DNA from 3 places in the Hungatella sp. SB206 genome. Region 1 is predicted to be linked to each of the others. Evidence: a T-box and tRNA genes for the amino acid it is inferred to sense, from the RefSeq annotation. Region 1 holds a T-box; the other regions hold tRNA genes.
What was found. The T-box of region 1 lies ahead of proS (proline--tRNA ligase). A T-box ahead of a tRNA ligase gene usually reads a tRNA of that ligase, here a tRNA-Pro.

Region 1 (4,454 bases):
AACTTCGTAAGCTCCGTCGCGATACGCTCTTTGCTCACCTTTTCCAGGTTGGGTGCGATCAGGGAAATCGCCTCGTACGTCTCGTCCTCAATCCGGAAATCCAGCTGTGCGGAAAACCGGACTGCCCTCAAAATCCGGAGCGCATCCTCCGTAAAGCGATTCACGGCGCTTCCGACGCACCGGATCACCCGGTTCTCTAAATCCTCCATGCCGCCAAATGCATCCACCAGCCCCTCACGGCCGTTGTAAGCCATGGCGTTGATGGTGAAATCGCGGCGTTTTAAGTCTTCTAAAAGGCTGGTGGTAAAATCTACGGATTTCGGATGGCGCCCATCCTCATACTCACCGTCTACCCGGTACGTGGTCACTTCATAGCCCTGCCGGTTAAGCATCACCGTAACCGTGCCATGCTGGATCCCCGTATCGATCGTCCGGCTGAAAATGGCCTTCACTTCCTCTGGCTTCGCCGAGGTGGTGATATCCCAGTCCTCCGGCTCTTTTCCCAGCAGGCTGTCGCGGACGCACCCACCCACAACATACGCCTCAAATCCGTGCTCATTCAGTTTATCAATGATCTGCTCCGCGTCCGCCGGAACCCGTATTTCTATCCCCATGCCATCATCTCATTTCTATAATTATAGGCGTATCAAAACAGCCGTATGGCTGAATCGACGCATGCATTAATATGCGCGGCCCCAGTATACCATCTTCGTCGCCGGCTTTCCGCAGCAGATACACGTATCGGAAAGTTTCTCCTGCTTAAATGGCATACAGCGTGAAGTCGCTCCTGTCAGTTCCTTGATCTTGTCTTCACATTCCTGGCATCCGCACCACATGGCTTTTACAAAGCCCGGTTTCTCTTCAATCGTCTTTGTAAATGTATCAAAATCAGTCGCCTCATACGTATGGGCCTCACGGTGTGCCAGTGCGCGCTCGTACATATCGTGCTGGATGGTATCGAGCAGTTCTCCAACCTTCTGACCGATCTCCTCCAGGGAAACGGCGGTCTTCTCATGGGTATCGCGGCGAACCAGAATGGCCTGGCCTGCCTCAATATCCTTCGGTCCGATCTCCACGCGGATCGGAATACCGCGCATCTCAGATTCAGCGAATTTCCATCCCGGGCTCTTGTCGGTGTCATCCACCTTCACACGGTATCCGGACAGCACGGATTTGATCTCGGCCGCCTTCTCCAGAACGCCTTCCTTCGACTGCTGGATCGGTACGATCATCACCTGGACCGGTGCGATTCTCGGTGGCAGCACGAGGCCGTTGTCATCGCCGTGCACCATGATGATGCCGCCGATCAGACGGGTGCTCATGCCCCAGGAGGTCTGGTGTACGTACTGCAGCTTGTTCTCTTTATCAGAATACTGGATTTCAAAGGCTTTTGCAAATCCATCGCCAAAGTTATGGCTCGTTCCAGACTGAAGCGCCTTGCCGTCGTGCATCAGCGCCTCGATCGTGTAGGTAGCTTCTGCTCCGGCGAATTTCTCCTTGTCGGTCTTCTGGCCGCGGATAACCGGCATGGCCAGGACTTCCTCGCAGAAATCGGCGTAGAGATTTAACATCTGCTCGGTTCTTGCCTGCGCGTCCTCTGCTGTGGCATGAGCCGTATGGCCCTCCTGCCATAAGAACTCGCGGGAACGTAAGAACGGTCTCGTCGTCTTCTCCCAGCGCACAACGGAACACCACTGGTTATATACCTTCGGCAGATCGCGGTAAGAATGAATGTCCCTCGCATAAAAATCACAGAACAGAGTCTCTGAAGTCGGTCTCACACAGAGACGCTCTGTAAGCGGCTCCAGACCGCCATAGGTCACCCATGCCACCTCCGGCGCGAACCCTTCCACGTGATCCTTTTCCTTCTCAAGAAGACTCTCCGGAATAAACATCGGCATGTATACATTTTCCACGCCAACCTCTTTAAATCTTCCGTCCAGTTCCTTCTGGATATTCTCCCAGATCGCGTAACCGGCCGGTTTGATGACCATACAGCCCTTTACGCTGGAATAGTCGATGAGTTCTGCTTTCTTCACCACATCGGTATACCACTGGGCGAAGTCCACATCCATTGATGTGATTGCTTCTACTAACTTTTTGTCCTTTGCCATAACAATTCTCCTTTACCTTTTAAATTTACGTATTTTCCTGTCAATAGAGTCCGGCAAGCCGGACTCCTGCGCCGGAGCGCGGCTGCCTCAGCAGCCATATTTCCCTGGCGCGGAGTGTGCATCCTGCCCGGAGGGCTTTTGTTTCACAGAATGCACCTTCCTGTGAATGGAGTCCGGCAAGCCGGACTCCTGCGCCGGAGCGCGGCTGCCTCAGCAGCCATATTTCCCTGGCGCGGAGTGCGCATCCTGCCCGGAGGGCTTTTGTTTCACAGGATGCACCTTCCTGTGAAACAAAAAGAGCCGCCGATCCCCGGACAAGGGACCGAACAGCTCGGTGGTACCACCCAATTTAGCCACAATTGTGACTCACTTGTATCTCCGATAACGCCGGATATGCGCCGCAGTTTGCTGCGGGACTCCAAGGCAGGTTGGGCGACCATGGGCATGAAGGTCTTCCACCAGTGACCCTCTCTCTGGAATGCATCATCGCTTACTAATCCTCTTCCACGTCTGAAATGTATGTTGTCATGTTAGTTTGTATGGTTGATTTTACGCTATTTGGATTTCTTTGTCAAGGGGAGATCAGAACTTGCTGCTAATACTTGGTTATCGTTCACGGGCTGTGAACTGTAACTCAAACTCTATTTTCATAAGTTTACCATAGATACAAGCGTTTGACAGCTAGATAAAGGAAAAATCCCCGCCTGTCTCTTAAGAAAACAGGCAGGGATAACGCTGTATGCCTCCGCTAGTTGCTCACCTGGCTAATCTGTGCCACAATGCCTTCAATATCCGTCTTCATCTTAGCCACTCCATCATCAAATGGTACACTTTCCGATACAATCGCCTGTAAATCCGGAATAAATACAGTCCCCATGGTCCGGGCCGCCGCATGGTTCGGCTCGCCTCTGACCGCATCTAAGCTCTTCAGGATAATATCATATCCCTTCAAATCTGCATTTGGGTTCTCCACGCCCAGCTTGGGAGAGATGTACCCGCCAAAATTACACCATTTTGCATTGATCTCATCCTGCGTAAAGTATTCCAGGAACTTTGCCGCCGCTTCCACATTCTTACATGTCTGCGTCACGGCCAGGCTCCCTACAGTAGACATGGCGTACTGCCCCGCATCTCCCTTCAGCACAGGACCTGCGGCCCAGTTGAACGTAATATCGGGAGCAAGGCGGCGGTAAAATCCGGCTCCGGCCGATGATAAGACACTTGCAGTGCTGCCGCTCATAAACATTGAATTATTGTCGGAAACACTCAAAGAATCCGCTGGCGTATAACCATTCTGATACCAGTCGGTAAGACGCTTTAACACCTTTTTTCCGGCATCATTATCGATCACTACCGTGCCGTCCTCCTCGATGATATCACAGCCCTCTGAAAAGAACTGTGCGTACGCAAAGTTGCTGACCAGGGAACCGGAATAGTTGTAATAGATCCCGTAAATATCCTTTTCCTTACAGGCCTTCAGCATAGCGTCAAATTCATCCCATGTTTCAGGAAGATTTTCTTCCGTCATCCCTATTTTCTCCAGAAGATCTAAGTTGTAACAGGGGATTCCCATGTCCACCAGGCAGGGCAGTCCATATAGTTCCCCGTCGAATCGGACGCTGTTATCCAGAAGAGGCCCTGAAAATTCCTTTAATGTATCTTCTGATATGTACTGCGTAACCGGAGCCAGAATTCCATAAGCCTTAAAAAGCTTTAAAATATCGGGGTTTAAATACATAATATCCGGCCCCTGGTTTGCCGCAATTGCTGTCAGCATTTTGGTTTCGCGGTTGTCCCATGGAAGAATTTCTATATTGATTTTTATTCCAGGATTTTTTGATTCAAAATCTGAGATCATGGTCTGATAATTTTCCCGCTCTTCGGCCAGCTGGTCATCCGTGCCAAATGGAAATGTCCAAAAGGTCAAGGTACAGTCCTCCGAAGACACATCCGCTGCCGCCGTACCTGTTTCCTCTGCTGCTTTTGAGCTCGTCTCCCCCGTCTCCCTGCCGCTTCCCTGATCCGGCGCCGCTCCTGCGCACCCGGCAAGCCCTATTGCCGCCGTCAGCATAAGCGCTGCTATGGCTATCCTTTTTTTCATATTTCTTTCCTCTCTTTCTTTTATTCCCGCTTGCAGCGGGGTTTTTGACTTTGACTCAGGAATTTGTGAAACGCCTGATCACGTTCCTTTTATATAAAGCGCACTCATCCCTTTACGCCCCCCATAACCAATCCGTCAATAAAATACCGCTGCAGGCAGAGGTACAGCAGGAACACAGGAAGGAATGTGATTACGCCCGCTGTCATCTGGGTATTAAAGGTTGCGGACTGCTGGTTTAA
Region 2 (4,454 bases), 2.8 Mb from region 1:
ACAGCATGTCCTTATCAAGCCGGGCAGCAGGATACCCCTGGACGGTATCGTGTCGGGCGGCAGCAGCAGCGTGGATGAGTCCATGCTGACAGGAGAGAGCATCCCTGTGGAGAAGCAGGAGGGCGACACCCTGATCGGCGGCAGCATGAATTACAACGGGGCCATGGAGATGGAGGTTACCCATACAGGCGGGGATACCACGCTTTCCAAGATCATTAAGATGATCGAGGACGCACAGGGGAAAAAGGCGCCTATCTCCAAACTGGCAGACAAGGTTGCGGGATACTTCGTTCCGACGGTTATGGGAATCGCACTGGTTGCGGCGCTCCTCTGGTGGCTGTTTGGCGGCAAGGAGCTGTCTTTTGTCCTGACCATCTTTGTGGCGGTTCTGGTTATCGCCTGCCCGTGTGCGCTGGGACTGGCGACACCGACGGCGATCATGGTCGGAACCGGTCTGGGAGCCAGCCATGGAATCCTGATCAAGAGTGGTGAGGCGCTGGAGACCGCTCATAAGGTAGACACTGTCGTATTTGATAAGACGGGTACGATTACGGAAGGGAAGCCGAAGGTCACGGACATCGTGGTTCTGGATCAGACGGAGACCTCCGACGGTCTTCTTAAGCTGGCGGCTGGCTGTGAACAGATGTCGGAGCATCCGCTGGGGCAGGCCATCGTACTGAAGGCCAGAGAACATGGGCTGGAGCTTGCCATGCCGGAGAAATTTGAGAGCGTGACGGGAGCGGGAATCATCGCATCCGTCGGAACGAGCCAGGTAGCCGTGGGTAATGAAAGACTGGTGGAGCAGATGAAGGTATCCATGGGCGATCCCGTGAGAGAGCAGGCCCACCAGATGGCGAACCAGGGAAAGACACCGATGTATCTGATGGTGGATGGCACGTTAAAGGGCATTATCTGTGTAGCCGATACCATTAAGGAGACCAGCGTGGAGGCTGTGGACCAGTTAAAGAGTCTGGGAATCACGGTGTGTATGCTGACGGGAGACAATCAGAAGACAGCGGACTACATCGGCAGGCAGGCCCATATCGACACCGTAATCGCAGAGGTTCTGCCGGAAGATAAGGCCAATGTGGTGGAGTCTTTGCAGAAGCAGGGAAAGACCGTCATGATGGTTGGAGACGGAATCAACGACGCTCCGGCGCTTGTATCCGCGGATGTGGGAACGGCCATCGGTTCAGGAAGCGACATCGCTTTGGAATCCGGCGATATCGTCCTCATGAAATCCGATCTGCGCGACGTCTATAAGGCGGTAAAATTAAGCCGTCTCACGATTCGGAACATCAAACAGAATTTATTCTGGGCATTTTTCTATAACAGTCTGGGTATCCCTGTGGCCGCTGGTGTGCTATACTTATTTGGAGGCCCGCTGTTAAATCCGATGTTTGCCGGATTTGCCATGTCACTCAGTTCGGTCTGCGTGGTGAGCAACGCGCTTCGCTTAAAGACAGTAAAGCTGTAGGGGCATAAGGAATGGAGGTATGATATGGAGGAACGCACATGTGACTGTGCGGTGAAGCACAAGCATCGTCAGGCCGCGGAGGAAAAGGACTTACTGAACCGCTTAAACCGGATCGAAGGCCAGATCCGCGGCATTAAGAGCATGGTGGAAGACGAGCGGTACTGTGTGGACATCTTAACACAGGTATCCGCGGTTCAGGCGGCACTTAACAGCTTCAATAAGGTGCTGCTGTCGAGCCATATCAAGAGCTGTGTCGTGGAACAGATTCAGGACGGCAATTTAGAAGCGGTCGATGAGCTGTGTATGACGATACAGAAGGTTATGAAGTAATTGAACAACCGCAATTCATGAAAAAGAAAAGGAGATAAAGACTATGAAGACTTATCGCTGTGATGAAATGATGTGTAACGGATGTGTATCAAGAATCAAAAAAAGGCTGGATCACGAGGGAATCGGCCACAAAGTGGATTTAGAGACCAAGACCGTAGTGATCGAGGAAGAGAAGGACTACGGAAAAGCAGTGGAAATTCTCGATGATCTGGGCTTTACGGCGGTGGAACAGCAGTAGAATTTTTCTTATATTTTATAAAATTAAAAAAATTCCAAAATATAGTTGACAATCCATCATTTTTATATTATACTACCAAAGGTATCGAGGCGTGGCTCAGTTTGGTAGAGCGCTGCGTTCGGGACGCAGAGGTCGCAAGTTCGAATCTTGTCGCCTCGACGATTTTTGGTTAACATTCGATACGTGGCCTATTGGTCAAGCGGTCAAGACGCCGCCCTCTCACGGCGGAAACCCGAGTTCGATTCTCGGATAGGTCATAAAAAAGCTTTCGGAAAATAAATCCGGAAGCTTTTTTCGTTATTATACAAAATTATGGGCGCGGGAGCCTGATGCAACACCTGTCCCAAAGTTTCATATCCTGTAGTATAAGCTTAAAAAGGAGTCAGCAGCGATATGAAGATATGTTTGGATGCGGGACATCAGGGCCGGTATAACCAGAGCCCGGCAGATCATCGGTATTACGAGTCTGTCATGGTATGGAAACTGCACCTTCTGCAGAAAAAGTATTTGGAAGAGTATGGAATCGAAGTGATCACCACGAGGCGCCGGGAGGATGAGGACAAGGGTCTTTTCGCCAGAGGCGCGGAGTCGAAAGGATGCGATTTGTTCCTGTCCGACCATTCCAACGCGGTGGGAACCGGTGTGAACAATCAGGTGGACTATCCGGCCGCCTACTGCGTCATTAACGGAAGCGCGGATGGGATCGGAATGGCCCTCGCGCAGTGTGTGGAAAAGGTGATGAAGACGAAGCAGCCTGCCAGAATTGAGCACAGAAGAGGACAGAACGGGGATTATTATGGCGTGCTCCGGGGCGCGGTCTCCGTAGGGACTCCAGGGCTTATCTTGGAGCACTCCTTTCATACCAATGCGCAGATAGCCGCATGGCTCTTAAAGGAATCGAATCTGGACCGTCTGGCCAGGGCGGAAGCCGACGCCATCGCCCTGTATTACGGGATCACTGTGCAGGAAAAGAAATCCGGATGGTTGGAGGAGGACGGCGGCTGGCGGTTCTATCTCGGAGATACGGGAAACTATGTGGCCGATGACTGGTACAAGGATGGCGATCATTGGTACTGGTTTGACGGCGCGGGCATGATGGTGCACGATACCTGGAAGACCGGCTCTGACGGGGTCTGGTATTATTTAAAGGACGACGGCGCCATGGCCAGAGACCAGTGGATCATCTGGAAGGGAGAGCTTTACCGGGCAAAGAAAGACGGCGCTATGTTCGAAGGGGAGCTGCATTTGAAAACCGATGAAAAAGGTGCTTTAAAAGAATAGAACGAACGGTAGGGGAAGCTGTGACAGCTTCCTTTACTTTCCATTTACAATCGAACATATATTCGATACAATAGTATTGAGGTGATGATTGATGGAACGCACCATATTTCATGTGGATGTGAATTCGGCGTTTCTTTCCTGGGAAGCGGTCTACCGGATGAAGCATTTGGGCGGCCGCCTGGATTTGAGGACGGTTTCCTCTGCTGTGGGAGGCGATGTGACGAGGCGTCACGGAATTATACTGGCAAAGTCCATTCCTGCCAGGGCATGCGGGATCAAGACGGGAGAGACTGTGTTTTCTGCTTTGAAAAAGTGCCCGGAGCTGGTATTGGTTCCGCCTAACTATAATCTCTATCAGAGATCCAGTGATGCACTGATCCGTCTCTTAAAGGAGTATACGCCGCTGGTGGAACAGTACAGCATCGACGAGGCTTATATGGATATGACGGAGAGCACGGCGCTGTTTGGACCGCCGGAGGCGGCTGCGGAGACGATAAGGGAGAGGATCTTACAGGAACTGGGTTTTACGGTGAACATCGGCGTGGCGCAGAATAAGCTTCTGGCAAAGATGGCCTCTGATTTTAAGAAGCCGAACCGGGTCCATACGCTGTGGAAGGAGCAGATTCCGGTGAAGATGTGGCCGCTTCCCGTGTCGGAGCTTTTCTTCATCGGGCGTGCGACCTACCGGAAACTCAAGGGGATCGGAATCACCACGATCGGGGAGCTGGCACAGAGCGATCCGGATATTTTAAGACGTCACCTGGGAAAACAGGGAGAGGTGATCTGGGGCTTTGCCAACGGCATCGACCTATCTGCAGTGGAGGCGGAGGCTCCGCCCAATAAAGGATACGGCAATTCCACCACAGTGGCTTTTGACGTCTGTGATGCGGAAACGGCAAAACTGGTCCTCTTGTCCCTGGCGGAAACACTGGGCGCCAGACTCAGGAAGGACGGTGTTAAAATCGGCGTGGTGGCGGTGGGAATCCGGGATTATCTGTTCGAATACCATTCTCATCAGATTTCGCTGGAAACGCCGACCAACATCACGAGGGAACTGTATGAGGCGGCATGCCGGGCCTTTGACGAGGCGTGGGATAAGACGCCGGTCCGCCATCTGGGCATCCATAC
Region 3 (4,454 bases), 1.8 Mb from region 1:
ATCATACAACAAAATGCCATAAAAAGGAATAAAAAGTAGGTCATCTGGTAAATAATTCCATGATGTCCCAGTCATACTGCATATTTCCATTTTAGCGGCCATATTAATATAGAAATCCTGTTTTATGGAGCCAATATGCAGACCATTACCCAAAGAGTACTGTCGGACACCGTATACAGCAAAGGGACTGCCGTACTCACTTATACGATCCGTTATCCTTACTTCACCACAACCTGCTCCGAGGCAGCCGCCTTAAGTATCAATGCGTTTTATTCCACCGCCGCCCGAAAGACGGAGGAGTACTGCCGCACAGTCCTGGCTTCCCAGGCCTCCGTTCAGGCAGAATACGCAAAGAAAGACAACTATCCGTTTTTCGGATATGAGTTCATAAGCGCTTATACCGTCACCTGGAATTCCGGATGCATGACAAGCCTCTATACCGATCAGTATACCTATACAGGAGGCGCACACGGAAGCACGATACGGACCTCGGATACCTGGGATTTCAGCAGCGGCAGATACTTGACACTGGCCGATTTCTATCCCCACAATCCAGCTTACCGGGAAGGCATCTTCCGGATTCTGGATCAGCAGGTAAAGGCACGGCAGAAGGACTCTCCTTCCGCTTATTTTGACGATTACCCGACTCTGATTCGATCCACCTTCAAACCGGAGAGCTTCTTTGTAACACCCAAGGGGATTGTCATCTATTTCCAGCAATACGACATCGCCCCCTACTCAACCGGAATCCCCGAATTTTTGATTCCATTTAAAAAAAGCCGGTAATGCCCGTAATAGCAGGCAAAACGGAACTTTTTCCAGGCAGGCCTCTTCCAACTGGTTTCACTTTTTAAATTTTTCTTTCATTTTCCACTTGCAAATTCTACCAAAAAGTGTTATTATATGTTTCGTTCGCTTCTAAGCGTATCATATCGAGGCGTGGCTCAGTTTGGTAGAGCGCTGCGTTCGGGACGCAGAGGTCGCAAGTTCGAATCTTGTCGCCTCGATGATAAAAAGTGCAGGATATCTTTCATAGAAATCCTGCATTTTTTTTATTTTTACTATTCTTATTTTTATTCCATTTTAGTTTCATTCGGCTCCATTGCAGGCTAAAATTTCAAAAATCGGAAAAATCAGAAAAAAAGTGTAAATTAGTGATTGCAAATTTTTTATCTTTTTGCTATAATAGCGGACATGGGGGTATAGCTCAGCTGGGAGAGCGCTTGAATGGCATTCAAGAGGTCATGGGTTCGAATCCCACTATCTCCATGAGTCATATGCTGGAAGTCTTGATTGTACAAGATTTTCAGCATATTTTTTTGTTTAAATGCAGTATTTATTCCATTTTGTCCTGCTCTTCACCGATATATGGAGGTAACGCCAATGCCGCATCACAGAAAGAAAACCATTGCTCAAATGCAGAATGAATGCAGCTCTGAACAGGAATACGGTTCCTGCCTGGACTGCGGGGATTATGCCTGCTGCGAATACGATCAGGTCGCAAATGTCTATGTATTTTCCTGCCATAACGAGGATTGTCCGCACCACTGGCCGCCCTGTAACACGCCGCGTATCGAAGATGCTCCGGACTGGTTCGCCTGGCCCAGGCCGTAGCAAGGCCGTCTTAGGTCCTCGGTCAATCCTTTGGTCAACCCGTTCACCGTTTCAGCCAGCCGCCCAAACTCGCCTATATTCTTCAACATGGGAATGTGGAGAAATACAATTTCCACATCGATCTGTCTCTCTTTAATCTCCCTCATAACGTGGTAATACAGATGATTGCAATAACTTGTTCCTGCATGCTCAGACAACTTCACCCGGCAGGTTCCTGCACAGAGTCTCTCAATCTGCGCAACAGGGAACCGTGTGGTCAGAATATCCTCTCCTGCCCTAGCCTGCAGTTCCACAGAAATCGCATTTTTCAATCCCGGTTTTTGGCCAAATGCCAGGATCCGGTCGCCCGGTTCCAACACATCGATAATCTGTTTTACACATATCATTTTATCATTTTTTAAGTAAATCTTTTGATCCCCTGCATTAACACAGTCAAGCAGTCTCTTGGAGCTGTTATCCTCTCCCTCAAATCCCGCAAGAATTACCCGCATGTATTTCTACCTCCCGCCATCCCCGTAATGCAGCTCCGCTTCCTCCCATATTTTCTGCCACTCCTCCGATTCCGGTTCCCCGAGATTGTACGTCTCTAAGTCTTCACTTCGTGGATACGCATTCCGGAACGCCTGGGCAATGGCTTCATCCCTGCTGATCAGCAGTGTAAGCGCACTGTCCCACGCCACGATCTCAATATCAGCCATTGGATGCTGAATGGAAATCGGATTTTTCCAGAAACCGGTGTATCCGTCCGCATACGGCAGTCCATAGCTTATCACCTGGTGCAGCCGCACCTCTTTCTTAAATCCCGACAGGACGCCCCAGTACCATGGATAATCCTGCTGCCGGACAATCTCCTCCAGCCGCTCCCCCGGCACCCAAAAGAACGCTTCCCTGCCTAAGTTCCCACCATACGGCTCCAGCGCCTCCGGATAATTTTCATACCCCGTTATCAGCCAGTTCCGTTCCACGACAGCCGGGATAATCGCAGAGAATACCCCGGAAAAATACGAGTAGGCTCTCTCTCCCTTTCTCAGAATCACACCTTTCACAGCCGCTCCTCCCGGCGGTTCACTCACCCGCCGAATTTCGTAAATATGACACGCCCAATTCCCATACACAGGATTGTCGGCAGGAGCTATCGTTCCTGTTCCAACAGCTTCTGATAAATAACCAAATCCTGATCGGTATAGACATCAAATATAACCTGACGGACCGATTCATTCTGCATTAAGAAACCAACAGCCGTCTCCACCGCGATCTCCGCCGCCCGCTCCTGTGGGAAACAGAATACACCTGTCGAGATACAGCAAAATGCAATCGAGGTAATCTGATTTTCCACAGCCAGTTCCAGACAGGAACGGTAACAGTCCGCCAGAAGCCGGCAGTCTGCTCTTCGCAGCGGGCCGGTAATAACCGGACCGACCGTATGCAGAATCGAATCACACGGAAGATTGAAGGCAGGTGTAAGTTTCGCACGCCCCACCGGTTCCTCGTGCCCCTGGGCCTCCATAATCTCATTACAGGCGAGGCGGAGCTGAATGCCCGCATAGGAATGGATGATATTGTCGATACAGGAATGACAGGGCCGAAAGCATCCCAGCAGTGCGCTGTTGGCCGCATTTACAATCGCTCCCGTCTTCAGACGTGTGATATCCCCCTGCCAGAGACAGATCCGGCCGTTCTCCTTTACAGGAGCCAGATCCGCTCCATCCAGAATGCCGCGCGCGGCAATCTCCTCCGACAGATACAAATCCTGTTCCGCCAGAAACTCCGGATCTGCCGGCATTGGAGGCCTTACGTTCATCAGGGAGCGGAGAAGCTGTTTCTGCCCCGCACTATCCTCCGGAATCACAATGCCGCGATACTGAGGCATCTCCTTCTGCATAGCCCGGATCAGATACCTGAGGCGTTCTTCCTGGGTCTTGTAACTCTCATTTTTCAAATCACATCACATCTCTGACTGCTTCCAGAGCTTCTGCAATGTCCATGTTGACATATAAGGATTTTTCTCTGATCTCCTCCGGCCCCCAGGCTTCTCCCTGATTGATGCAGATATAAAAACCATGTTCCTCCCTGTCTGTCAGCTGCCAGAACGGATATTTAATGATTCCCGGCGTGTTCATGCCGACTCCCAGTTCCAGAAACACCAGCCTCCTGTTCCGATTCTGTCTTATAAAACCGGTATATCCGGCACAGGCGCGCTCCCATGCATCGTCCTCAACGAAGTATCTGTCGCACCGCAGATTGACCTCCATGTCACCGCCGCAGACCGGACATTTTGGCACCAGCTCCGACGGTATTTTCAGATTTTTCTGCCGGGCCACCATGGCTCTTACTTCCTTCTCGTTCTCATACAGCTTCTTATGACAGGCCTTTGCACACTGAAACATACCGTAATCACCCTGAGTCGCAAAGATCCGTTCTTCCGAAAATCCAGCCAGCTGAAACTGATGATCCACGTTCGTTGTCAGGATAAAGTAATTCCTGTCTTTCACCAGCTGATACAAATCCAGATAGGGCTTTCCAGCCTGAACATCGTAGCGGTTACAATAAATATGCCGGCTCCAGTACGCCCATTTTTCCTCCTGTGTGGGAAACGGGTAAAAACCGGCCGAATACATATCTGTCATACCGTAGTGCTCGATAAAATCACCGAATTTCTCCCGGAAGCGCCTGCCTGTATACGTTAAACCGGCGGAGGCCGACATCCCGGAGCCTGCTCCGACGACGACCGCCTCCGCTTCCTTGATAAGTCTCCTCACCGTGGACTGCCATTCGCTCATGGTATTCCCCCCTTTTTTGTGCTCTCACCAGGAATCTCTTATCCGAGAGCGTGTCTGAAA

Region 2: it has a tRNA-Pro gene. The T-box ahead of proS (proline--tRNA ligase) is inferred to sense a tRNA for this amino acid. The anticodon was not compared.
Region 3: it has a tRNA-Pro gene. The T-box ahead of proS (proline--tRNA ligase) is inferred to sense a tRNA for this amino acid. The anticodon was not compared.

Annotation. Positions count from the first base shown of each region.
Region 1 is NZ_CP096603.1:830,640-835,093, reverse strand. It holds gene M1L66_RS03770 (CCA tRNA nucleotidyltransferase) at 1-608, opposite strand, end outside; gene proS (proline--tRNA ligase) at 681-2,114, opposite strand; T-box leader at 2,429-2,630, opposite strand; gene M1L66_RS03760 (ABC transporter substrate-binding protein) at 2,863-4,215, opposite strand; gene M1L66_RS03755 (carbohydrate ABC transporter permease) at 4,320-4,454, opposite strand, start outside.
Region 2 is NZ_CP096603.1:3,586,501-3,590,954, forward strand. It holds gene M1L66_RS15675 (heavy metal translocating P-type ATPase) at 1-1,477, shown strand, start outside; gene M1L66_RS15680 (metal-sensing transcriptional repressor) at 1,502-1,807, shown strand; gene M1L66_RS15685 (heavy-metal-associated domain-containing protein) at 1,851-2,045, shown strand; tRNA gene M1L66_RS15690 (tRNA-Pro) at 2,131-2,204, shown strand; tRNA gene M1L66_RS15695 (tRNA-Glu) at 2,231-2,302, shown strand; gene M1L66_RS15700 (N-acetylmuramoyl-L-alanine amidase family protein) at 2,439-3,326, shown strand; gene M1L66_RS15705 (DinB/UmuC family translesion DNA polymerase) at 3,418-4,454, shown strand, end outside.
Region 3 is NZ_CP096603.1:2,599,008-2,603,461, reverse strand. It holds gene M1L66_RS11295 (DUF3298 and DUF4163 domain-containing protein) at 136-786, shown strand; tRNA gene M1L66_RS11290 (tRNA-Pro) at 934-1,007, shown strand; tRNA gene M1L66_RS11285 (tRNA-Ala) at 1,197-1,269, shown strand; gene M1L66_RS11280 (hypothetical protein) at 1,509-2,105, opposite strand; gene M1L66_RS11275 (hypothetical protein) at 2,112-2,660, opposite strand; gene M1L66_RS11270 (protein-ADP-ribose hydrolase) at 2,747-3,553, opposite strand; gene M1L66_RS11265 (SIR2 family NAD-dependent protein deacylase) at 3,555-4,394, opposite strand.